One region of the Pantoea sp. nfd-35 genome, then DNA from elsewhere that is predicted to be linked to it. Evidence: predicted binding sites of a transcription regulator. Region 1 holds the regulator's gene; each other region holds the start of a gene.

What was found. Region 1 encodes PhoB, which activates phosphate uptake and scavenging genes when phosphate is short. Its sites were predicted from a motif close to CTGTCATAAAACTGNCNNAT; they were not measured.
Region 2: the regulator PhoB is predicted to act here: its motif matches at 5,176-5,195, upstream of opgB (phosphatidylglycerol--membrane-oligosaccharide glycerophosphotransferase).
Region 3: the regulator PhoB is predicted to act here: its motif matches at 3,986-4,005, upstream of pstS (phosphate ABC transporter substrate-binding protein PstS).

Annotation. Positions count from the first base shown of each region.
Region 1 covers NZ_CP122403.1:3,376,237-3,384,266, reverse strand. Annotated here, with positions in the region: gene P9J57_RS15805 (cell envelope integrity TolA C-terminal domain-containing protein) at 1-40, opposite strand, end outside; gene P9J57_RS15800 (AAA family ATPase) at 51-3,725, opposite strand; gene sbcD (exonuclease subunit SbcD) at 3,722-4,918, opposite strand; gene phoB (phosphate response regulator transcription factor PhoB) at 5,116-5,805, shown strand; gene phoR (phosphate regulon sensor histidine kinase PhoR) at 5,820-7,133, shown strand; gene P9J57_RS15780 (PstS family phosphate ABC transporter substrate-binding protein) at 7,153-8,030, shown strand, end outside.
Region 2 covers NZ_CP122403.1:3,784,988-3,793,017, reverse strand. Annotated here, with positions in the region: gene P9J57_RS17620 (serine hydrolase domain-containing protein) at 1-604, shown strand, start outside; gene P9J57_RS17615 (RcnB family protein) at 736-1,242, shown strand; gene P9J57_RS17610 (GNAT family N-acetyltransferase) at 1,386-2,096, shown strand; gene P9J57_RS17605 (CCDC90 family protein) at 2,119-2,553, opposite strand; gene opgB (phosphatidylglycerol--membrane-oligosaccharide glycerophosphotransferase) at 2,804-5,095, opposite strand; gene P9J57_RS17595 (glycosyltransferase family 32 protein) at 5,299-6,312, opposite strand; gene P9J57_RS17590 (YncE family protein) at 6,819-7,769, shown strand; gene P9J57_RS17585 (histidine phosphatase family protein) at 7,766-8,030, opposite strand, start outside.
Region 3 covers NZ_CP122403.1:59,890-67,919, reverse strand. Annotated here, with positions in the region: gene glmU (bifunctional UDP-N-acetylglucosamine diphosphorylase/glucosamine-1-phosphate N-acetyltransferase GlmU) at 131-1,501, shown strand; gene glmS (glutamine--fructose-6-phosphate transaminase (isomerizing)) at 1,645-3,474, shown strand; gene P9J57_RS00295 (DUF4349 domain-containing protein) at 3,518-3,901, opposite strand; gene pstS (phosphate ABC transporter substrate-binding protein PstS) at 4,078-5,121, shown strand; gene pstC (phosphate ABC transporter permease PstC) at 5,208-6,170, shown strand; gene pstA (phosphate ABC transporter permease PstA) at 6,167-7,057, shown strand; gene pstB (phosphate ABC transporter ATP-binding protein PstB) at 7,102-7,875, shown strand; gene phoU (phosphate signaling complex protein PhoU) at 7,893-8,030, shown strand, end outside.

The sequences.
Region 1 (8,030 bases):
GCAGCATCGTGGCCGCCATAATTCCTGTACATCTCAACATAATTAACCTCTTACGTACCCGGCAATTCAAGTTTGCTGTATCCCAGGCCATTCATTTTGCGGACCTTAATTTGCACCGGAATGCGCTCTTTCATCGCCTCGACGTGACTGATCACGCCAATGGTTTTTCCACTGGCATTGAGCGCATCCAGCGCATCCAGGGCGGTATCCAGCGTCTCTGCGTCCAGCGTGCCGAAACCCTCATCAAGAAATAACGACTCGATGCGCGTTTTATGGCTGACCAGATCGGACAGCGCCAGCGCCAGCGCAAGGCTCACCAAAAAGCTTTCTCCACCTGACAGCGTGCGGGTATCGCGTGCGCTGTCCGCCTGCCAGGTATCCACCACGTCCAGTTCCAGCGCATCGATGGCGCGGCGCTGTAAAAGGTAGCGACCATGCAGACGATCCAGCTGGCGGTTAGCTAGCGCCACCAGGTGATCGAGTGTGAGTCCCTGGGCAAAGCGCCGGAATTTATCCCCGGTCGCCGAGCCGATCAGATCGTTAAGCAACGCCCACTGCGCCAGCGTGGTTTCCTCCTGCGCAATCTGAGCCAGCAACGTTTGCTGCTGGGTCCGCAGGCTGGCGTCGCTTTGCAACTGCTGCTGCAGTTGTCCCTGCTGACTGGCGTTCTCCCTCAGAGAATGCCGCAACGCTTCCAGCAGTGTGGTCAGTGCATCGGCGGACTCAGGCATCTTATCGGGTTTAGCCTGCTCATGGGTTGCCAGCCGTTGCTGCAGCTCTGCCAGGCGGGATTGTTGATGGAGCAGATGCTGATCGATCTGCTGCAGTCGCTGGCGAAGCTGTTGCGCTTCATGCTCGTCAAGCAACGCGGCGCGCAGGCTCGCCTCGTCCGGGAATTCAGCCGCAGTCAGCGCGGCGTTGAAGTGCTGCTCAGCGTCCGTCAGGCGAGTGCCCAACCTGTGTAGCTGGCTCTCCAGCAACGTCAGTTGGCCGTGGAGGCGGCTGGCTTCAGCCTGAGACTGCTGCAGCCGTTCACGCTGCTGCGTCAGCTGCGCCTCATGATGCTCGACGCTCTCCTGCATCTGCCGACGGGCCTGAATGACATCCCGATCGCCAAACAACGCCTCACGCTGCTGACGTTTTTCGCGGTATTGCTGGTCCAGTGCGGCGAGCTGCTGTTGCTGCTGATTCAGGCGCTGCTGCTCAAGCTGCAGCTGTTGGCGCAGGGCGTCAGCCTGGCTTTCCGCGCGCGCCAACTGAGGCTGCAAGTTAGCAAGCAACCGCTCACTTTCCTGCCACTGCTGCCAGCGCTGTTGCTGTTCAGCCAGCCAGCTGTCGCGCTGTGCGCTGTCAGGCAGCGTCAGGCCGAAGCCTGCGAATTGTTGCGCCAGCCCCTCCTGGAGCGGCTGAGCATTCGCCTGAGCCTGTTGGTGATGGCGCTGTAAAGTCAGTAACGCCTGGTGTTCGTTCTCCAACTGCTGTTGCGTCAACTGCAGCGTTTGCTGGTGCTGCTGCTGTGTCTGCTGCTGTTGCAGATGCTGTTCTTTTGCCGCCTGATACGTTCGCTCGGCGTGTTCCAGCGTCTCTGTCTGCGAAGTTAATGCCTGTTCCTGACGGCTTTGCGCCTGCAGCCAGTGGTCCAGCGCGTCGGTATCGTTCAGAGTGAAGGTAAGCGCAAGCTCACCGCTCAGTGCCTGCCAGCGCTGGGTCAATGCATCCAGCTGCTGCACTACACTGGCGAGCTCGTCGCGCAGAGACTGCTGCTGGCCCTTCAGGTGTTTTATCTGCTCATTTTTGGCCGTACCGGTTTCGCTCAGTGCTTCCACCTGTTTTTGCAGCACGGCTTTGCGCTGTTGGTTGGCGCTGACTTCGAGCGTGCGGTAGGTTTCAACCGCGGGATGTTCGCAGGAACCGCACAAAGGGCAGGGTTGCCCGGCCTCCAGCCGCGCCCGGTGTTCCTCCAGATCGGCAATATGGCTTTCAAGCTGGCAAATCTTCTCAACGTCGGTGAGTTGCTGTTTCTCCCGCTTCCATGTTTCCCGCAGCGTCAGTAATTCAGCCTCAGCCTGCTGGCAGGCTTTTTCCAGATCCTGTAACCGTTTTTCATACTGACCGCGCTGCTGATGTAGCGGCTGCCACTGGGCTGCAAGTAACGTCAGCGTCTGACGTGCGTCACGCTGTTGAGTTAACTGCTTTAAGGCCTGACGCAAGGCTTCGGGAGGATGCGCCTTATGGAGCGATGTTAGTGCTTGCTCAGCGTCAAACAAGGTCTGCTGCGTGAGTTGCCCGGCCTGCTTCAATGGCGCAAGCTGTTGTTGCAGCTGTTCGACCTGCTGCTGGCGCTGATGAAGCTGCAACGCCTGTTGCTGAATTTGCTGCGCCGACGCCGCCTGATCGGTTTCATGGCGGGCCAGTTGAGCAAAGCGGTCCTGCCACAGCGGAAGATTTTCGCCCCAAACCGGCATATCCGCCAGCTGTTGCCGACGCGCCTGCTGCTGTGCCAGCGCCTGCTGGAGATCGCTGACCTTATGTTGCTCGGTTTGCATCGCCTGTTCACGCTGCGTACAGCTCGCCTGCTGCTGTGCGGTTTCATGCTGCAGCTGTTGAATTTGCTGCTGCAGGGCCGAGAGCGCCTGATCGAGTGGAATAACCTGTCCGCTCAGTAGCGTTTCCTGCTGGTGCTGTTGCAAACGCACCTGTTCGCGCGCCGCTTCGGTTTCCTGATAACGCTGCTGCAACTGCTGCTGCTCGTGGGCCGTCGCCTGCATCTGCTGGTTTAACTGCTGCTGACGCTGTTGCAGCTCCGCGCGTTCAGTCTGCAGGTTGTCGCGCTGTTGCAGCGCACCGCGCAGTTTTTCTGCCGGTTCACTTCGTGCCAGACGCTGGCGATCGGCCTCTGCCGCCTGACTCGCCGCGTTGGCGGCCTGACGGGCGGCGTTCACCTGTTCAGCATCCGCGCTCAGCTGCTGTGCCAGCTGCAGCCACTGCTGCTGCCGCTGAGCGGTGTCAAACTGACGGCTGAGTTGCTGCTCGGCCTCAGTCAGGGCTGCCTGCTGTTGCTGCAGCCCGGCGCGGGTCGCCTCATCAAGCAGTGCCATGCCGCCTGCCCGACTGCGCATCAGTTCCAGCGCATTTTTGGCTTCTTTATGGCGCTCAAACGCGGCCATGGAAACCAGCCCGTAAATTTCCGTTCCGGTCAGCTCTTCCAGCAGCTCTGCGCGCTCATTCGCTTTGGCGTTAAGAAATGCGGCGAACTGGCCCTGTGACAGCATCATTGAACGGGTAAAACGTTCAAAATCCAGGCCGCTAAGCGTTTCGGTAAGCTTGAGCTTGTCGCCCACTTTGTCTGCAACGATCTGATTATCTGCGCAGCGAGCCAGCTCGACGCGGGGAGCCTGCAGTTTGCCGTCGGCCGTGCCTCGTGCGCGGTTCTGGCTCCAGAATGCCCGCCAGGCCTCACCTTTGATTTCAAACTCGACTTCGGCCAGGCACTCGGCGCAGTCGCGCGTCATCAGCGGGTTGTGGCCCTGAGAAATCGCACCCAGGCGCGGCGTCTGGTGATACAGCGCCAGGCAGATAGCGTCCAGTAAGGTGGTTTTACCGGCACCTGTCGCGCCGGTAATGGCAAACAGACCATTACTGGCGAAAGGTTCGGTGCGAAAATCGATAAACCATTCTCCTTTCAGCGCATTCAGGTTTTTGAATCGCAGCGTGAGGATCTTCATGGGTTCGCCTCCAGGTCGGCCAGCGTCTGCTTAAACAGGGTCGTGACCTGGACGATCTGCTTGTCATCAAGCTCCTCATTAAGCGCCAGGCGTCGGGCAAAAACCTCTTCGACCTTAAGTTCGCTCAGGGTTTCGTTATCCGTTTGCGCCAGGCTGTGCTGGCGCTGTTCACGACTGCGGCGTAATAGCAGCACTTCCACCGGTAAATCTGCCGTCAGCGCTTCAACCTGGCGCTGCAGATCGCTTAAGTACTCTTGGGTGGTGACTTCTATATCGAGCCAGACCGGCTTCTCTCCGCTGGGAGGGGAAAGGTGAGCGAGCTGCTCACTGATTTGCGCCAGAGAGCCTTTAAGCATCTGCATCGGCTGGAAGGTGGGAACCGGCAGGGTCAGGGTTTCCAGGCCGCGCGGGCTGAAAGTCAGCAGACAGACACTTTTTTCGCTGCCCAGCTCGTCAAAGCTCAGCGGAATAGGGGAGCCGCTGTAGCGAATATGGTCGCTGTTCGCGACGCGCTGAGCGCGATGAATATGTCCAAGGGCGATGTAATCGGCCGGCGGAAACGCCGAGGCAGGAAACGCATCCAGCGTGCCGATGTAGATATCGCGCACGGAGTCACTTTTGCTGACGCCAAGGGCGGTAAGATGGCCGGTCGCCACGATCGGCAGGGACATGTTCAGCGCCTGTGCCGCCGCGAAGCTGCGCTGATAATGGGCGCTGATGGCCTCCAGCAGGCTGAGCTGTTTATCCCGTCCAGACTGACCGGCCTGGCTGCGCATAATGTCGCGCGGGCGCAGATAGGGAATCGCGCACAGCAGCGCGCCGGGTTCACCCTGACGGGTTGTCAGGATCATGACGTCGTCACTCTCCTGCGGCGTGGCAACGACCCGGGTGTTCAGACAGGCCAGCAGTTCGCGCGATTCATTCAGCGTTGCCACCGAGTCATGATTGCCCGCCAGCACCACCAGTTGACAGCCGCTGGGTTGTAACGCCACCACGAAGCGGTTAAACATTTCACGCGCATAGCTGGGCGGCGTACCGGTATCAAACAGGTCGCCCGCCACAATCAGCGCATCGACCTGATGCTGTTCGATCTGTATTAACAGCCAGTCAAGAAAGGCCTGGTGCTCGGCGGCGCGGCTCTTGTTATAGAAGAACTGCCCCAGGTGCCAGTCCGCGGTGTGAATAATGCGCATAAAACTCCCTGCCAAATCGATTTGCCCGGCAATTATACTGGCTCAGTCACTAAAGCCACAAAACATGTCGTCATGTTGTCATAAATGGTTGTTGCAGGCCGGTTTTTATGGCTAACTTTTTCATAAAAGTGTCACAAAACTGACGCATAATGGCGCCGCAAATATCAGTGAAAGCCGTCCTACCTGCAGGAGTAATAATGGCTAAGCGCATTTTAGTTGTGGAAGATGAAGCTCCAATCCGTGAAATGTTATGTTTCGTACTGGAACAAAACGATTATCAGCCGATTGAGGCAGAAGATTATGACAGCGCCGTCAGCAAGCTGATTGAACCCTGGCCTGACCTGATCCTGCTGGACTGGATGTTACCCGGCGGCAGCGGCATACAATTTATTAAACATCTTAAGCGTGAAGCCATGACGCGTGATATACCGGTCATGATGCTCACCGCGCGCGGCGAGGAAGAAGATCGGGTACGCGGACTGGAAGTCGGTGCCGATGACTACATCACCAAACCGTTTTCCCCGAAAGAGCTGATGGCGCGAATTAAAGCCGTTATGCGTCGTATTTCGCCGATGGCGGTAGAAGATGTGATCGAAATGCAGGGCCTGAGCCTGGATCCCTCTTCGCATCGCGTGATGTCAGAAACCACACCGCTGGAAATGGGGCCGACAGAATACAAGCTGCTGCATTTCTTTATGACCCATCCTGAACGTGTTTACAGCCGTGAGCAGTTACTCAATCATGTCTGGGGCACTAACGTCTATGTTGAAGATCGTACGGTTGACGTTCATATTCGTCGTTTACGCAAGGCGCTGGAACTGACCGGCCACGATCGCATGGTACAAACCGTACGCGGAACAGGTTATCGTTTCTCTGCCCGCTTTTAAACGGAGCTTTAACCGTGCTGGAACGCCTCTCCTGGAAGAGATTACTGTCCGAACTGGTGCTGGCGTGTCTGCCTGCGCTGGTGCTCGGCCTGCTGTTCGGCTATTTGCCGTGGCTGCTGTTACTGAGCGTAGTCGGTATTTTACTGTGGCATTTTTACAACCTGATGCGCCTGTCTCACTGGCTGTGGCTGGATCGCACGATGACGCCACCGTCCGGGCAGGCCAGTTGGGAACCGCTGTTTTACGGGTTGTATCAAATGCAACTGCGCAACCGGCGGCGGCGGCGCGAATTAGGTAATCTGATTAAGCGGTTTCGCAGCGGCGCGGAGTCGCTGCCGGACGCCGTGATACTCACCACCGAAGAGGGCACTATTTTCTGGTGCAATGGCCTGGCCCAGCAGCACCTGGGGCTGCGCTGGCCAGAAGATAACGGGCAAAATATCCTTAATCTGCTGCGTTATCCTGAATTTTCTCGCTATCTACGGCAACGTGATTTCGATAAGCCGCTTACGCTGGTGCTGAATAACCAGCACCACATGGAATTCCGTGTGATGCCCTACAGCGAAGGCCAGTGGCTGATGGTGGCTCGCGACGTGACCCAGATGCATCAGCTTGAAGGGGCACGGCGAAACTTCTTTGCCAACGTCAGCCATGAACTGCGCACGCCTTTAACGGTGCTTCAGGGCTATCTGGAAATGATGAATGACTCCGTCATGAATCAGCGCTCACGGGACAAAGCGTTGCACACCATGTCGGAGCAAACCCGGCGAATGGATAGCCTGGTCAAACAGCTCCTGACGCTGTCGCGCATCGAGGCGGCTCCGGCCATTAATCTGAAAGAAAAGGTTGATGTACCGGTTATGCTCAAACTCCTGCAGCATGAAGCTGAAACCCTGAGCGGCGGACGTCACGCCATCCATTTTCATACCGATCCTCACCTGAAAGTGTTTGGCAATGATGAACAATTACGCAGTGCTATCTCCAACCTGGTCTACAACGCGGTGAACCACACGCCCGAGGGGACGCGCATTGATATCAGCTGGCTGCGCAGCAAGCAGGGCGCGGTATTTACAGTCTGTGATAACGGCCCCGGCATTCCACCTGAGCACATTCCGCGCCTGACAGAACGGTTTTATCGGGTGGATAAAGCGCGTTCACGTGCGACCGGCGGCAGCGGTCTTGGGCTGGCCATCGTGAAGCATGCGCTCAGCCATCACAATGCGCGGCTGGAGATCACCAGCATCCCGCACCAGGAAACCTGTTTTACCTTTACCCTGGCACCACGGTTGATTGTGACTAACGGGATGCAGGAGAATGCGGTTCATTAACTGCTGACGGACCGGAACGATGCGCCTTCTTTTTTTGCTGTTCTTTTCTCTCTTGCCTGCCTTGGTGCAGGCGCAGCCTGTGATGCTTTCAGGCAATCTCAGCAGCGCAGGCTCGGACACGCTCGGCTATCTGATGACCCTGTGGGGCGATGACTTTAGCCGTCAGTCACCCGGGGTAAATGTGCAGGTTCAGGCATCGGGCTCCTCAACGGCGCCAACCGCGCTGACAGCCGGATCCGTCCAGTTAGGGGCAATGAGCCGTCCCATGCAGGCGGATGAGCGCCAGGCGTTTGAGGCGCGATACGGTTATCCTCCGTTGGCCGTGCCGGTGGCGATGGACGCGTTGGTGGTGGTGGTCAACCAGCGCAATCCGCTGACGTCCATCGATCCCCGCCAGCTTGATGCGTTGTTCTCCGTCACGCGTCTGTGTGGCGCACACCAGGTGCCCGAACGCTGGGGCGATTTGGGTCTGCATCAGGCTGAGTGGCAGCAGCGATCTATCCAGCGCTATGGCCGCAACTCGGCCTCCGGCACATGGGGATTCTTCAAGCAGCAGGCGCTGTGTCAGGGCGATTTCCGCAACGACGTGGCGGAGTTTCCCGGCTCGGCGGCGGTGGTACAGGCGGTCGCTGGGGATCCGCGCAGCATCGGTTATGCCAGCTTCGGTTTTCACCTGAGTGGGGTAAAACTGCTGCCGGTTATCACAAAAAGGGGGGAAGCCGTTGCGCCCGATCCTGAATCCATCCGCAGCGGTCGCTATCCCTGGGCACGTCCGCTCTATCTGTACGTTAATAAAGTGCCAGGTAAGCCCTTACCGCCATTGTTAGCCGCCTTTCTGGAACAGGTTCTGTCTAAATCAGGGCAGCAGCGCGTCATCGAGGCCGGCTATCTGCCGCT
Region 2 (8,030 bases), 410 kb from region 1:
TTTTTCTGCGCCGCGTCAGCGGGGAGCGCAATACTCTAACCTTGGCTATGCGCTGCTGGGCTATATTTTGCGTGAACGCTGCCATAGTGATATTGAAACGCTTGCCCACCAACGGATTTTCCGACCGCTGGGAATGAACAACACCAGCTTTGTGCCTGAGCGTTTAAGCGGTTTTTCCACACGGGCGTTAGGGCATGCTGGCGATCAGCCAAAGCTTATCCCGCGCGGTGATCTCACCCCGGACTGGCGTTTCCAGCGTAATATGGTCGCGGCGGGCAGTCTTTACAGCAACGCACGGGATCTGAGCGTCTATCTGCGTGCACATCTCACTGCGGGCAGCGATCCGGCGCGTAATCGTGCCTTTGCTGAGATCAATAAAGGCGTGTATCAGCAGGGCGCACAGACGCAGAATATCGCCTGGGTTACAGACAGGCTGGCAGGAAGGAACATTACCTATCAGGTCGGCTATATTGGTGGTTATTCCGCTTTTATCGGTTTTGACAAGCAGGCAGGCAATGCCATCGTGGTACTGCAAAACGCGTTTAACTGGAGCAACTATCTTGGTATCACATTGTTGCTTAACCTGGCAGAGAAAGACAGGTAAGGTGTAGGTTGGGTCCAGAATGAGTCGTGATTCCTTACACTTACCTTTATGAGTGACGGAACCGCAGCCCTGTTTAGATTGTCTTCAGAGTAGTCTACTGTTATTAAAATCAATTCAATGTGGAAATTATTATGCGCAGGACTCAAATTGCTTTTATTTCAGCTGGTTTACTGTTCGGCTCGCTGAGCCTGATCCCCGCCGCTCAGGCTGCGGGTGAAACCACCGACAATGTGCCACCGCCGCCGCAGATTCAACCGGCCAATCCAACCGCTCAACCTGGCGATAACAACGCGCAGCCCGGTGCTGCAGCACATGCCCAGCCGCAGGCGCCGATGAGTTCTGACTCTAACGACGGTATTACCCCAACAACGCCTTCGCAGTCAGCAGGCAATCCAGGTAAGCCAAATTACGATCTCAGCACCATTATCATTGATTATAAAGAGCATAAAATCGGTGATACCGTGCCTGATAAGTACCGCAGCAAGACTTACACCATCACAGAGTGGCAGAAACGTAATTTGCCTGCGCCTCAGCCAGATACCCACTGGGCTTATATCAATGCCAATTACATTCTGATTACTAACGACACCGGTAAGATCGTTATGGGTAAATCCGGCGATATCTTCTTCCGCGGATAGTCCTGCGGCGCTTTGTTAGTTATCTCTTCTTTCAACGGCCGCGTTAAGCGGCTGTTTTCTATTTCTGTCTTTTTTATCAGTGATGACTTCTCAACGTGTTTGCAACATGGCAACGTGTTTTTATTCACTGCAATGGAGAAGGCATGATGTCGCAACACGTCAATCAGTATGGTCAACCTGTAGGGCAATCCATGCCCGACTGGCAGCCACGTCCCTTACCTCAGCGTGAGGTGCTTCAAGGTCAGGTTTGCCGTCTGGAGCCCTTTAGCGTGGCTTCGCATGCTGAAGCACTCTGGCAGGCCTGGTCGCTGGCAGAAGATGGCCGTGACTGGACCTATCTTTCTGAGGGGCCGTTTAATGATGAAGCCGCCTGGCTCCCCCATGCTGCTACGATGGAGGCGAGTCAGGATCCGTTGCATTTCAGCGTCATTGATGTTGAAACCGGTAAGGCCGTCGGAACGCTATCGCTGATGCGTGTTGATGCGCAAAATGGGGTGATGGAAGTGGGATATGTCACCTTTTCCCGATTGCTAAAGCAAACAAGAATGGCGACCGAAGCGCATTTTCTTCTGATGCGTTATGCCTTTGAGCAACTGGGCTACCGGCGTTATGAATGGAAATGTGACAGCTGTAATCTGCCTTCGCGTCGGGCCGCGCTTCGGCTGGGATTTTGCTTTGAAGGTGAATTTCGTCAGGCCCGCGTTTATAAAGGCCGCACGCGCGATACAAGCTGGTTCTCAATCATCGACAGTGAATGGCCAGCTGTTAAAAATGGGCTGGAACGCTGGCTGGCAGAGGCTAACTTTACAGCCGACGGGCGACAGCGTGAAAAGCTGGAAACTCTGCGAGGTTAAGGCCTGAAGCGCGGGTAACGGCTCAGGCAAGCACATATTTAATGGTCGCCATAAGCAACGTGGTGGTCATGATCATCAGCAGACGCTGTACCCAACGCATATCGTTTTTTAAACTCCCGACGTCGGTCTTGAGTACGCTGACATCCGTTTTGAGCTCGGCGACGTCGGTCTTGAGTACGCTGACATCGGTCTTGAGCACGGCAACGTCCGTTTTGAGTACGCTGACGTCTGCCTTGAGTTCATCCACATCGGTTCTGAGGCACGACTCCGTTTTCTTCAGTTGCGTGCTTAGCGAAAAGATATGCTGATTCTGACGCTGAAAAGCCTGCATGACATCAGCACGGGACAGCGCATTGTCCTGCTTTAATGCCGAAAAAATATCCACCATCGCTTCTGCCTGGCGATCGTTGATGCCTGCGCGCTGTAAACGTTTAAACGCTTTGTGTGTATTCATCATGGTGAGTGTCATTCAAGAGCCTTCCCGATTCATCACGTTATTTGAATATCATGTCAGGAGAGCCGGTCTGGTCACAGAAGATAAAAAACATATTGCGAAATAAATTCCATTATATCAATTAGTTAAACGCGTAGTTTTCATCTTTTTGCGGGGTGGGCCGCAAAAAAAACGTTGTCAGTTAGCCTCTTTTACACAGCCCGCTTACCAGGCAGTGTAAAAGGTGGGGGCTAACCGTCATCGTGAATAAACATCAGGGAACGGGGACAACCTTTAACGTAATCAGACCGATGCCGAGTTTGCGTGGGTCCTGACCTGCGATGTTGTTAAGATTGCTGAGTTGCGGCTCTGGTGGGGTAAACGTTAACCGATGGCTTCCGCGGGCGTTATCAAAACGCAGCGTCTGGGTTGATGCTTCTTCTCCCAGCATCAGGGGCTGTTTTGTGTCGCCTACCTGCACCCTTGTGGGTCGGTGCGCATTTGGGCCATAGGCGCGAGCGGTAATCACCAGATCAAATCTGGCGGGCAAAGGGTTAACGAATTCTATGGTCACTTCCGGGGCAAGATTGGCGTTTGACCAGCGGCCCCAGTTTTCCGTACGGGAAAGGCCGCTGAACTGCTTCACGCTTGCGGGTGCGCCGGGAACCGCGAACAGAAAGCTGTCGGCATCATAACGAATCGCATTATCGTCGATGCGCAGCTGCGCCACGGCATGTTGATAGTTTGCATCGTTCTGGGGGCCTGCCGGGAACTGCACCTTTCCTTTCCACAGGGGGCTATCCATACGCATGACGGAGGGATGGCCCGCGAGCTGGCCCATTGCCAGGCACCAGTCGCTGGACAGGGCCAGCGCCGGTTGCCAGATACGGGCAATTTTAAAGCAGCGATCGACCCAGACAAACTTTTCCGCCGAGGTAAAGTCGGCCAGCTGATAACGTAAAGGCGCCGAATATTCCCCCTCAGGCAGTGGCTCTACATGCTTCTCCGTCACCCGCAGCAGAATGGGCAAGGCAAAGCTGGCCCCGGAAAAGCTGAGCGTATTTTTCGTCTGATCCAGCGTGATGCTGTCGATCTTTTTGGGAAAGTTCCACAGCTGAATGATATCGGCTTTCCAGCTCAACACTTTGGTTTTCATATCCTCAAACTGGCTCGACAACGACACTGCAGACAGGCTGCTACGTCCCAAACCTATCGTATTGTCGCCGCCCAGAATATCCAGTAACGTCGCGCCGTTATCCAGCGTACTGCGTTTCATATCTATCACTTCTGCCTGCGGTTGATCGCCACGGATCACCATAAACAGATCGTGACGAGGACGCTTGATCAGAAAGGGATGCGCCGTGTTGTTCATGGCCAGATGATCGGATGCCACCACAATCACGGTATTCTTAAACCAGGGAGAAGCCTTAATACGGGCAATAAGGCGTGCGATATGCTCCTGCGAGCAGGATACGGCGCTGAACGACTGATTTGGCTTGCCCGCATAGCTGTAACTTTTGCGCTGGCAACTTCGGGAAATAAACCCATCAGGATGATGCGTATCCACCGTGAGCGCAAACAGCGCAAAACGTTTCTGCTGGCGCGAAAGTGCCTCATAGGTTTCAAACACCTCGTCCAACACGGTATCGTCGTAATAACCCCAGTTGTTGCGGTAGGTGGGATCGCTAACCTTGTCTTTGAGTTCCTGTGAACCGTACAGGCGCGCAGGGTCAAAGCCGTGAGAACGTAAAAAGACATCTTTACCCGCAAAGCGCAGGTCAGCGCCCTGAATAAACCAGTTTTCATAACCGGAATTTTTTAAAATATCGCCCAGGCAAACGTTCTGTGGGTAAAAACTGGAAAGGGAGGCGGAAGCATTTCCGTCGAAAGGGGCAAAAAGCGGGATACCGCACATCGATGCGACCATACCGGCAATGGTGTAATCCGTGCCGGGAAGCTGCTCGGTCTGGGTGAAGTCGATGCTTTGCTCTTTTTCCCGGCTGAGTTCGGGAGCCAGCCCAGGGAAGGCAATCGGGTCGAAGTAGGTCCGCTCCAGGCTTTCAGCATAAATATACACCACGTTAAGTGCGGGCTGCGCAATGCGCTTTTTCGGGACTTTATAGACGGTGGCAAAGTCGGAGTTTTCGCGCAGTGAGTGCGAGGTAATGAGAGAACTCACTTGCTGAAAGGCTGGCGTTGTTTGTACCGCGCCTGCGGCACAGGCAAAAGCCACCAGGCTCCAGCCTGAATGAAAGGGCCGCTCACGGCGGCGCAGCAGCCATGACAGGGCACAAAACAGTAAAAACAGCACGATGACCAGCCCAAGGGCGGGCACAACGTATTTACTCAGGCCGGCACCGGTGAGGCTGTTCGTTAGGGTATACACTACAGCGTCAGTAATGCCGTCGCCGGTAAAATAATTACTGGCGAACAGCGTGGCGTTGAGCAGCACGAACAGCATTAACAAGCACAAGGTGAGGGAAAACCAGATTCTGCTTCGGCCTGCTTTACAGGAATAAACAGCAATCGCGGTCAGAAAAAGTATCACTGACACGAATTCAGACAACGTCAAATCCTCTTATCGTATGAATATGTCTCTTATCAACAGGGGGACATTCCATGGATTTTTGACTCAATCTATAGTGGCTGTCATCAGGCTGCAACATCTCTGCGCAGATTTGGCTGCAGACTCACAGTACAGTCAATTCGACGTTAAACAGGGGCGAAGTGCCCGGCGATTTCTAATGAAACGGCCGGGCAGGGTGCGGATTACGCGCGTTGTTCCTGCGGCGCTGAAAGTCTGGCGGGAGAGGATGGGCTGTCGTGCATCGCTTCCCCGACCAGGCTGGCACGATTGTAAAAGCGTAACCGCAGGTTAAAATCGAGGTGCGCGCGCGCACTGTCACTGAGCCGGATGACCGGCGGCGGCGTGAGCGGACGCTGCTGAAACAGAACAGAGCGCACACAGGCATCGTTGCTGCCAGCATGCACCTGCTGATAATAGCCGACGCTGGCTTCCGCTTTACGTAACCTGGTATTAACCCGACGATGCTCATCCATAGCCAACTGATGTGCCAGCGCCGTGAGTTCGTCACCGGGGTTGCTGAGATTCTGTTGCACTGCAGGGAAATCACTGCGTTTCATTAACTCCAGCAGATAGTTTTGTCTCCCCACGTATTTTACCGGGGCCAGTTGTTTCAGCCATTCACGAATAAAGGGGTTTTGAGCAGGCGCCGCGATAAAGCCGGTTTCAATCATCGGTCTGAGTGGGTTAACCGTGTTTTGCTGACGATAATATCCCAGCACATCCATGGGGCGGTCGCTTTGGGCCTGATGGACCCAGGCAAGATCCTCGAACAGCAACGTGTTGCAGTCGATGCTGATGCCACCGTAGCGTAATAATAGCTCCAGCCGGATGATGTCGCTTTTTAGCTGCGGAGTCAGATCGGAAGAGACAAATTGCACATCCTGCAGCCACTGTCCCAGCGTCTGAGGGGTAAGCAGGTGGATCTCATGATCCGGATTATCACGGCAAATTTTACTGGCGTTAAGGGCAACGGAAGCAGGTAGCCGGTCGCCGGGCCAGTACAGCCAGACTTTTTTAGCAATGGCAGGCAGGGTCTTAGGTACGGATTCCAGCAGCACATCCTGTTCCAGCGTAGGATCGTATTCAGGCGCGCTTACGGCCCGGTGTTGTTTAATCGTCCACAGCATGCGGCTGGTGAAAGCAAGTTTTTCCCATTGACGCCAGAGATGATGCAAGGAACGGCGGTGTGAATTCATGTTTCACCTGTTATTTTGATTATAGTGTTTATGCCAGTCGGCAAAATAAGGGCTTAAGCTGTCATCCCGTATATAAACCGCCATAAACGCAGACATGCTGCGCTGCGCAATTTTTATTGTATTTCCCTGGTGATGGTTCAATGGCGAGCCACGACAGTTTCTGTGCACAAGCGTGACGTGAGCGGCCGCGACTCATTTATTTAATAGAACACAATTCAACAATTCGCTATTCCTGATGGAAACTTTAGGATAAAACGGAAATAAGCATTCGCCTGAAATAAAAATAAATATTTATTTACGCTAATGTTTTATTCCGCTATGGCAATATCTTTATATCGACAGAGGGGGCGTTTTTCTGTCATGAAACCGATAAACAGTGCGCGAGTATGAGCATCAGTGCGGAATCGAGATAAGTGAAATATTCAGCATGATTAATGAATTTACAGATGTGCGCAGCCTGACAGTCATTGTCTACGCTTTAGCTATACAGACGAAAAGGAGATGACATGCCGTTTGAATCTCGAGGATTACTGGCGATTGACAGGCAAACCAGACGGGCGCTGTTTCTCGATCCTGACACCTTTGACGTCAGCCAGGCCGTGGACGTTATCCCAACGCGACTGCACGAGCTTTTGATGCTCGCGCCCTGGGAAAAGGCTTTTCTCCCTCTGTACGGTGACGATATGCAAGGCGATGCGCCTCATCCTGGCCATAAAGTGGCGGTCATTGATTTACGACAGCGGGCGATTAATGACTATATCGACCTCTCACCGTCACAAGCGCCGCACAGCGGTCAGTTAGGGCGCGACGGCAAAGTGTATCTGTGCTGTGAAAATCCTACTGTCGTGGTGGTGATCGATCCCCTTACCCACCGCGTTGAAAAGACGATTCCCATTCCGCTTGATAATACCCATCGCCTGACGCTTTCGCCCAGCGGTCGCAAGCTCTTTACCGACAATGAGCAGGATGCCACCATTACCGTCGTTGACCTGTGCGAAGCGGAAGGGCGAGTCATTGATACCATCCTGATGCCCGGCCCGGTTTCAGGCCTTACTGCATCACCCAGGCATCCCTATCTCATCGCCAGCGCCGCCGATGTGCCGCTGCTCTATGTCGTCGATCGCCAGAGCCATCGAATCCGCCAGCGGCTGGCGCTTCCTGGCCATCAACAGCCCTGTCAGAAGGTTCGCTTTAGTCCGGATGGCGAGTATCTGATGGCGATCGGGCACCAGGAACCCATCGTCACGCTTTTTGATGAATTACTGAATCCTTTGGGGCATATAGCGCTGACTCACCAGCCGCTGGATGGCTGTTTCAGTCCGGACAAGAAACGGCTATTGATCACCCATGATGATAACCGGACGCTGAGCGTCATTGATCTGGTACAGAAAACCGTTCTTGCGACAACCGAGGTGGGGGCTGGCTACGAAACGCTGAGCTACTTTCAAATTGGTTAAATAAAGGGGCGATGGTAGATGGCCGAACTCCAGTGGCGGCTGCTGGCGTGTTTTTCCGCCTGCCAGCCGCGCTTACGCAATTCACGGGCAATCATCTTGTTCATAATGCCGTGCCCCAGCAGCAAAACCGTACCCTGCTGCGACAGGGCGATCAGGCGATCGGCGGCACGCGAGGCGCGGGCGCGCGCATGCTGCAGCGACTCGGTCTCCCCGGCATAGCCACAAAACCACATGGCGCGCAGGATGGCCTGCCAGACAAAG
Region 3 (8,030 bases), 1.1 Mb from region 1:
ATTGGGTTGGCATTTTTTTTGCGTGACGGTAAAGCAAAAGGATGCTGGCTAATTTCGGGCCGAGAAAAATGTAGTAATCTCAGCGCTAAATCGTTTAACTTTCTTCAGTCTACAATCAGTCAGGATAGATATGTCTAACAGTGCGATGAGTGTGGTGATTCTTGCGGCTGGCAAGGGCACCCGTATGTATTCCGATCTGCCGAAAGTGTTGCATACGCTGGCAGGAAAACCGATGGTTCAGCACGTCATTGATGCCGCAAAGGGCCTTGGCGCAAAGCATGTGCATTTGGTATACGGGCACGGTGGTGACCAACTCAAAGCAACGTTAAACGACAGCACAGTAAACTGGGTGCTACAGGCAGAGCAGCTGGGTACGGGCCACGCTATGCAGCAGGCGGCCCCTCACTTCTCCGATGACGAAGACATCATGATGCTCTATGGTGATGTCCCGCTGATTTCTGAAGCTACCTTACAGCGTCTGCGCGAAGCAAAACCCGCGGGCGGTATCGGTTTATTAACGGTCGTCCTGGATAATCCCACCGGTTACGGTCGCATCGTACGCGACAATGACACCATCGTAGGCATTGTTGAACAAAAAGATGCCACGCCTTCTCAACTGACCATTAACGAAATCAATACCGGTATCCTGATCGCCAATGGCGGCGATCTTAAGCGCTGGCTGTCCCAGTTGAATAACAATAATGCTCAGGGCGAATTCTACATTACCGATATTATTGCCCTGGCGCATGAAGAAGGTCGGGTGATTAATGCAGTGCATCCGGCCCGCAATAGCGAAACTGACGGTGTCAATAATCGCCTGCAACTGGCCACGCTTGAGCGGACTTACCAAAGCGAGCAGGCTGAAAAACTGCTGTTGGCAGGCGTCATGCTCCGCGATCCTGCGCGTTTCGATCTGCGTGGCACCCTGCAGCATGGCCGTGATGTTGAAATTGACACCAACGTTATCATTGAAGGCCAGGTGACGCTGGGCAACCGGGTCAAAATTGGTGCTGGCTGCGTCATCAAAAACAGCGTTATTGGGGATGACTGTGATATCAGCCCCTATTCGGTGATCGAGGATGCAAATCTGGCTGCAGACTGTACCGTAGGGCCATTTGCGCGTCTGCGCCCGGGAAGTGAGCTGGCTCAGGCCGCGCACGTAGGTAATTTTGTCGAGATGAAGAAAGCCCGACTGGGTAAAGGGTCCAAAGCGGGTCACCTCTCTTACCTGGGCGATGCCGAGATTGGTGCCAATGTGAATATTGGGGCGGGAACGATCACCTGTAATTACGATGGCGCGAATAAATTCAAAACGATCATTGGCGATAACGTCTTTGTAGGATCGGACACGCAGCTGGTCGCGCCGGTCAATGTGGCGGCAGGCGCGACTATCGCAGCGGGCACCACGGTAATGAAAGATGTCTCTGCAGCCGATCTGGTCTATAACCGTAAAGAACAGAACCATAAAGCCGGTTGGCAACGTCCGCAGAAGAAAAAATAATTTTACGGCCCGTGGTACACGGGCCGCTTGCAGTGCCAAAACTATAATCCCCACTCTCTACAAGGCTCGGGGAACCGGCAAAGCCGGACTATCAGGTCATATGACAACGCAATGGCGAACAGCCATGAAGTCAGGAAATAACTATGTGTGGAATTGTTGGCGCAGTAGCACAACGTGATATCGCTGAAATTTTGTTAGAAGGGTTACGCCGCCTGGAGTACCGCGGTTATGACTCAGCCGGTCTTGCCGTCGTCGATCAGCAGGGGCACGTAACGCGCCTGCGTCGTCTGGGAAAGGTTCAGATGCTGGCTGCCGCCGCTGAAGAACAGCCCCTTGTCGGCGGAACAGGCATTGCTCACACCCGCTGGGCAACTCATGGCGAGCCCTCAGAAGCCAACGCGCATCCGCACGTTTCTGAGCACATCGTTATCGTCCATAACGGCATTATTGAAAACCATGAGCCCCTGCGTGAAGCGCTGATGGCGAAGGGTTATCACTTCGCCTCAGAAACCGATACCGAAGTGGTGGCGCATCTGGTCCATCTGGAACAGAAACAGGGCGGCTCGCTGCGTGAAGTTGTACAGCGCGTGATCCCTCAGCTGCGCGGCGCCTATGGCATGGTGATTATGGACAGCCGCGATCCGTCGCTGCTGGTGGCGGCTCGTTCCGGAAGTCCGCTGGTCATTGGCCGTGGTGTGGGTGAAAACTTTATCGCTTCTGACCAACTGGCGCTGCTACCGGTCACTCGCCGCTTCATTTATCTGGAAGAGGGCGATATCGCTGAAATTAGCCGTCGTGATGTCACCATCATTGATGGCAACGGCAATAACGTCCGTCGTGAAGAGATCGAGTCCAGCGTGCAGTATGATGCGGGCGACAAAGGCCAGTATCGTCACTACATGCAGAAAGAGATCTATGAGCAACCGAATGCGATTAAAAACACCTTAACAGGGCGTTTTAACCACGGTGAAGTGGATCTCAGTGAACTGGGGCCAAATGCAGAAGCCCTGCTCAGCAAGGTTGAGCATGTTCAGATCATTGCCTGCGGCACCTCATATAACTCCGGTATGGTTTCGCGTTACTGGTTCGAGGCGCTGGCAAACGTCCCTTGCGACGTCGAAATCGCGTCTGAATTCCGCTATCGCAAATCTGCTGTGCGTAAAAACAGCCTGCTGATTACCCTCTCTCAGTCGGGTGAAACCGCTGATACGCTGGCTGCGCTGCGCCTGTCCAAAGAGCTGGGTTATCTGGGTTCGCTGGCTATCTGTAACGTCGCGGGTTCGTCGCTGGTGCGCGAATCCGATCTGGCGCTGATGACCAAAGCGGGCACTGAGATTGGTGTGGCCTCCACAAAGGCCTTTACCACCCAACTCACCGTGCTGCTGATGCTGGTGGCAAAACTCGGCCGCCTCAACGGCATGTCCGCAGAAAAAGAGCATGAGATTGTTCATGGTCTGCAGGCGTTGCCAAGCCGCATTGAGCAAATGCTGGCGCAGGATAAGCTGATTGAAAACCTGGCTGAAGATTTCTCTGATAAGCACCATGCGCTGTTCCTGGGTCGTGGCGATCAATATCCGATCGCCATGGAAGGGGCGCTGAAGCTGAAGGAAATTTCGTATATTCATGCGGAAGCTTATGCCGCGGGCGAACTCAAGCACGGTCCGCTGGCACTGATCGATGCTGACATGCCGGTCATCGTGGTGGCACCGAACAACGAGCTGTTAGAGAAGCTGAAATCGAATATCGAAGAGGTGCGCGCGCGCGGCGGTCTGCTGTACGTGTTTGCCGATCAGGATGCCGGTTTCAGTGACAGCGAGGGAATGAAGATCATTCCCTTGCCGCACGTTGAAGAGGCCATTGCGCCTATCTTCTATACCGTGCCGCTCCAGCTACTCTCCTATCATGTCGCCCTGATTAAAGGCACCGATGTGGATCAGCCGCGTAATCTGGCGAAATCGGTTACGGTCGAGTAAAGCCTCTCACGCGTGAATCCCACCAGGGATTCACGCGTTCCATTTATTTGATTTTGCTGCTGACTTGCTCAATTACGCGCTGCTGATCGCTGATTTTACGGTTAGCCTCATCGAGTGAGCGTTGCAGGTTATTGATCGTATCTTCATTTTTACTGAGCTTTTGTGTGAGCTGGTTGAGGGTATCAGTCTGGTTTTCTTGCGTTTTTAATAATTTCTCTACATTCTCCTTCGTTTTACTCACATCCTCAGCATTGACAGAAGCTTGTCTGACCGCGCCACCACTATCAATTGTAGCCAGAGTGCCTCTGTTATCTGTCATTGCAAAAGATTCATCCGAATGAATCTGCGGTACGTCGTACGCCTGGGCGCTGGCCAGCGTACAGAGGACGACGATATTGCCTACCAGAAGCTTCTTCATAAATTTCATCGAACATGTCCTTTTCAATAGTGGGCTTGTAAAAATTAGCAATAATTGTGTCTGTCATATAACTGTAATATTAACTACATTTTTCTGTCACTAAACTGTCCTATTTTCCCTCCTGCAGCAATCACTGACTCTTACTAAAAAGGCACTTAGCCTGACTTTTCTCCCCTGGAGGGAACATGACACTGATGCGTAGCACCGTAGCCCGAATCCTCGCCGCCTCTCTTGCCGTTAGTGCGGTTTCTGCCTTTGCAGCCACCGATCTGACTGGTGCTGGCGGTACATTCCCGGCGCCGGTTTATGCCAAGTGGGCAGCAGAGTATCAGCAAGCCACCGGTAGCAAAATTAACTATCAGGGCATTGGTTCATCTGGCGGTGTAAAACAAATTATCGCCAAAACCGTTGATTTCGGTGCGTCCGATGCGCCTATGAAAGACGAAGATCTGCAGAAGAATGGGCTGTTCCAGTTCCCTACCGTGATCGGTGGTGTGGTGCTGGCGGTTAACCTGCCAGGCGTAAAATCTGGCCAACTGACGCTGGACGGAAAAACCGTAGGTGATATCTATCTCGGCAATATCAAGAAGTGGAACGATCCAGCGATCGTTAAACTGAACCCGGGCGTGAAACTGCCAGACACCAACATCAACGTGGTGCGCCGCGCGGATGGTTCAGGTACCTCTTTCGTTTTCACCAGCTACCTGGCGAAAGTCAATGAAGAGTGGAACAGCAAAATTGGTAAAGGAAACACCGTTAACTGGCCAACCGGTCTGGGCGGTAAAGGTAACGACGGCGTTGCGGCGTTCGTTCAGCGTCTGCCAGGCTCCATTGGTTACGTTGAGTACGCGTATGCCAAACAGAATAACCTGACCTACACCAAGCTGATGGATGCAGACGGTAAGGCCGTTGCGCCAAGCGAAATCAGCTTCTCTAATGCCGCAAAAGGCGCAGACTGGAGCAAATCGTTTGCCCAGGATCTGACCTTCCAGAAAGGCAATGATGCATGGCCGATCACCTCAACCACCTTTATCCTGATTTACAAAGACCAGGCTAATGCGGCGAAAGGTGCAGAAGTACTGAAATTCTTCGACTGGGCTTATAAAGACGGCGGCAAAACGGCTAACGCCCTGGATTATGCCACCCTGCCTGAGAGCGTAGTTCAGCAGATCCGTGCCGCATGGAAAGCCAATATCAAAGACAGTTCAGGTAAAGCGCTTTACAAGTAAGTGAATGACCCTGGCCGGACATCAGTCTGGTCAGCCTTCAGGGGCGGCGTCTGCCGCCCTGATAACTTCTGAGGACTGAGACTTCTATGGCTGCAACGAAGTCGGCATTCAAAGCCCCAGGCAAGCAAGGTGACAGAGTTTTCGGTGCACTGGTAAAACTCTCTGCGCTGATCGTCTTGTTACTGATGGGCGGCATCATTGTCTCCCTGATCTTCTCTTCCTGGCCGAGCATACAGAAATTTGGTTTCGCGTTTTTGTGGACCAAAACCTGGGACGCCCCTAACGAACAATTTGGTGCGCTGGTACCGATTTACGGTACGCTCGTCACCTCAATCATTGCCCTGATTATTGCGGTACCGGTCAGTTTCGGTATTGCGCTTTTCCTTACTGAACTCGCACCAGGCTGGTTACGTCGTCCACTGGGGACCGCCATTGAGCTGTTAGCGGCGATCCCCAGCATTGTTTACGGCATGTGGGGCTTATTTGTTTTTGCGCCACTGTTCGCACAGTACTTCCAGACGCCGGTTGGCGATGTGATGTCGGGCATTCCTATCATTGGCGAGCTGTTTTCTGGCCCCGCATTTGGTATCGGTATCCTGGCCGCAGGCGTTATCCTGGCCATCATGATCATCCCCTACATTGCCTCGGTAATGCGCGACGTGTTCGAACAGACGCCGGTGATGATGAAAGAGTCGGCTTACGGCATTGGCTGTACGACCTGGGAAGTGATTTGGCGTATTGTTCTGCCCTTCACCAAAAATGGGGTGATCGGCGGTGTCATGCTCGGTCTGGGACGTGCACTGGGTGAAACCATGGCCGTGACCTTTATTATCGGTAATACCTACCAGTTAGACAGCGCCTCGCTGTTTATGCCCGGCAACAGTATCACCTCCGCGCTGGCGAACGAATTCGCTGAAGCAGAATCAGGCGTACACGTTGCGGCCCTGATGGAGCTGGGCCTGATTCTGTTTGTGATTACCTTTATCGTGCTGGCGATTTCAAAGTTAATGATTATGCGGCTGGCCAAAAGTGAAGGAGCGCGATCATGACAACAATGGAAGTACAGGCTCGCGCTGAGCTGGAAGCGTCACGTCGTAAGATGCAGTCGTGGCGCAGTACCAAAAACAAAATTGCGCTGACAATGTCGTTACTGACCATGGCTTTTGGCCTGTTCTGGTTAGTGTGGATTCTGTTTACTACGGTAAGCCGTGGCATTGATGGTTTGTCATGGTCGCTGTTTACGGAGTCCACTCCGCCGCCAAACACCGCGGGTGGTGGCTTAGCCAATGCCCTGGCGGGAAGCGGTTTACTGATTTTCTGGTCTACCTTCTTCGGTACGCCGTTGGGCATTATGGCCGGCGTTTATCTGGCGGAGTACGGACGCAAATCAGCACTGGCAGAAGTGATTCGTTTTATTAATGACATTCTGCTGTCCGCTCCGTCGATTGTGGTTGGCCTGTTTGTCTACACCATCGTCGTGGCGCAGATGCACCACTTCTCCGGCTGGGCGGGCGTGATTGCGCTGGCGCTGCTGCAGGTTCCGATAGTGATTCGAACCACGGAAAACATGTTGCGACTGGTACCAGACAGCATGCGCGAAGCCGCCTATGCGTTGGGTACGCCGAAATGGAAGATGATCTCGGCGATTACGCTCAAGGCGTCGGTTTCCGGCATCATCACCGGTGTCCTGTTAGCGATTGCCCGTATCGCCGGTGAAACCGCGCCGCTGCTGTTTACTGCGCTGTCGAATCAGTTCTGGAGCACCGACATGATGCAGCCCGTGGCTAACCTCCCGGTCACCATATTTAAATTCGCCATGAGCCCGTTTGCCGAGTGGCAGAGCCTGGCCTGGGCTGGCGTATTGATTATTACCCTGTGCGTGCTGCTGCTGAATATCGTAGCAAGAGTGGTTTTCGCCAAGGGTAAACACGGTTAACTACCGACACTGCCCTGTGCGGTGTCGATTAAGAGAGAAAAACAATGAGTACTGCGACTGCGTCAGCCGGAAAAATCGAGGTTCGTAATCTGAATTTCTATTACGGCAAGTTTCACGCTCTGAAAAACATTAATCTGGATATTGCTAAAAACCAGGTCACGGCGTTTATTGGGCCATCAGGCTGCGGTAAATCCACATTGCTGCGCACCTTCAACAAAATGTATTCGCTCTATCCGGATCAGCGTGCCGAAGGTGATATTCTGCTGGATGGCGACAATATTCTGGCGTCGCATCAGGATATCGCACTGTTGCGGGCGCGCGTTGGCATGGTGTTTCAGAAGCCAACGCCTTTCCCAATGTCGATTTATGACAATATCGCTTTCGGCGTGCGCCTGTTCGAAAAGCTGTCCCGTGCCGATATGGATGAGCGCGTGCAGTGGGCCCTGACCAAAGCGGCCCTGTGGAACGAAACCAAAGACAAGCTGCACCAGAGTGGCTACAGCCTGTCGGGTGGGCAGCAGCAGCGTCTGTGCATTGCCCGCGGCATCGCTATCCGTCCGGAAGTGCTGCTGCTGGATGAGCCATGCTCAGCCCTGGATCCGATTTCCACCGGCCGTATCGAAGAATTAATTACCGAACTGAAGCAGGATTATACGGTTGTGATCGTGACCCATAACATGCAGCAGGCTGCACGGTGTTCCGACCACACGGCATTTATGTATCTGGGCGAACTGATTGAGTTCAGCGACACCGACACGCTGTTCACCAAGCCGGCACAGAAACAAACAGAAGACTACATCACAGGTCGCTACGGCTGATTTGACAGGAGATCGCCATGGACAGTTTAAATCTGAATAAACACATCTCCGGTCAGTTCAACGCTGAACTGGAGCACATCCGCACTCAGGTGATGATTATGGGCGGGCTGGTCGAGCAACAGCTGACCGATGCGATTACCGCCATGCATAACCTG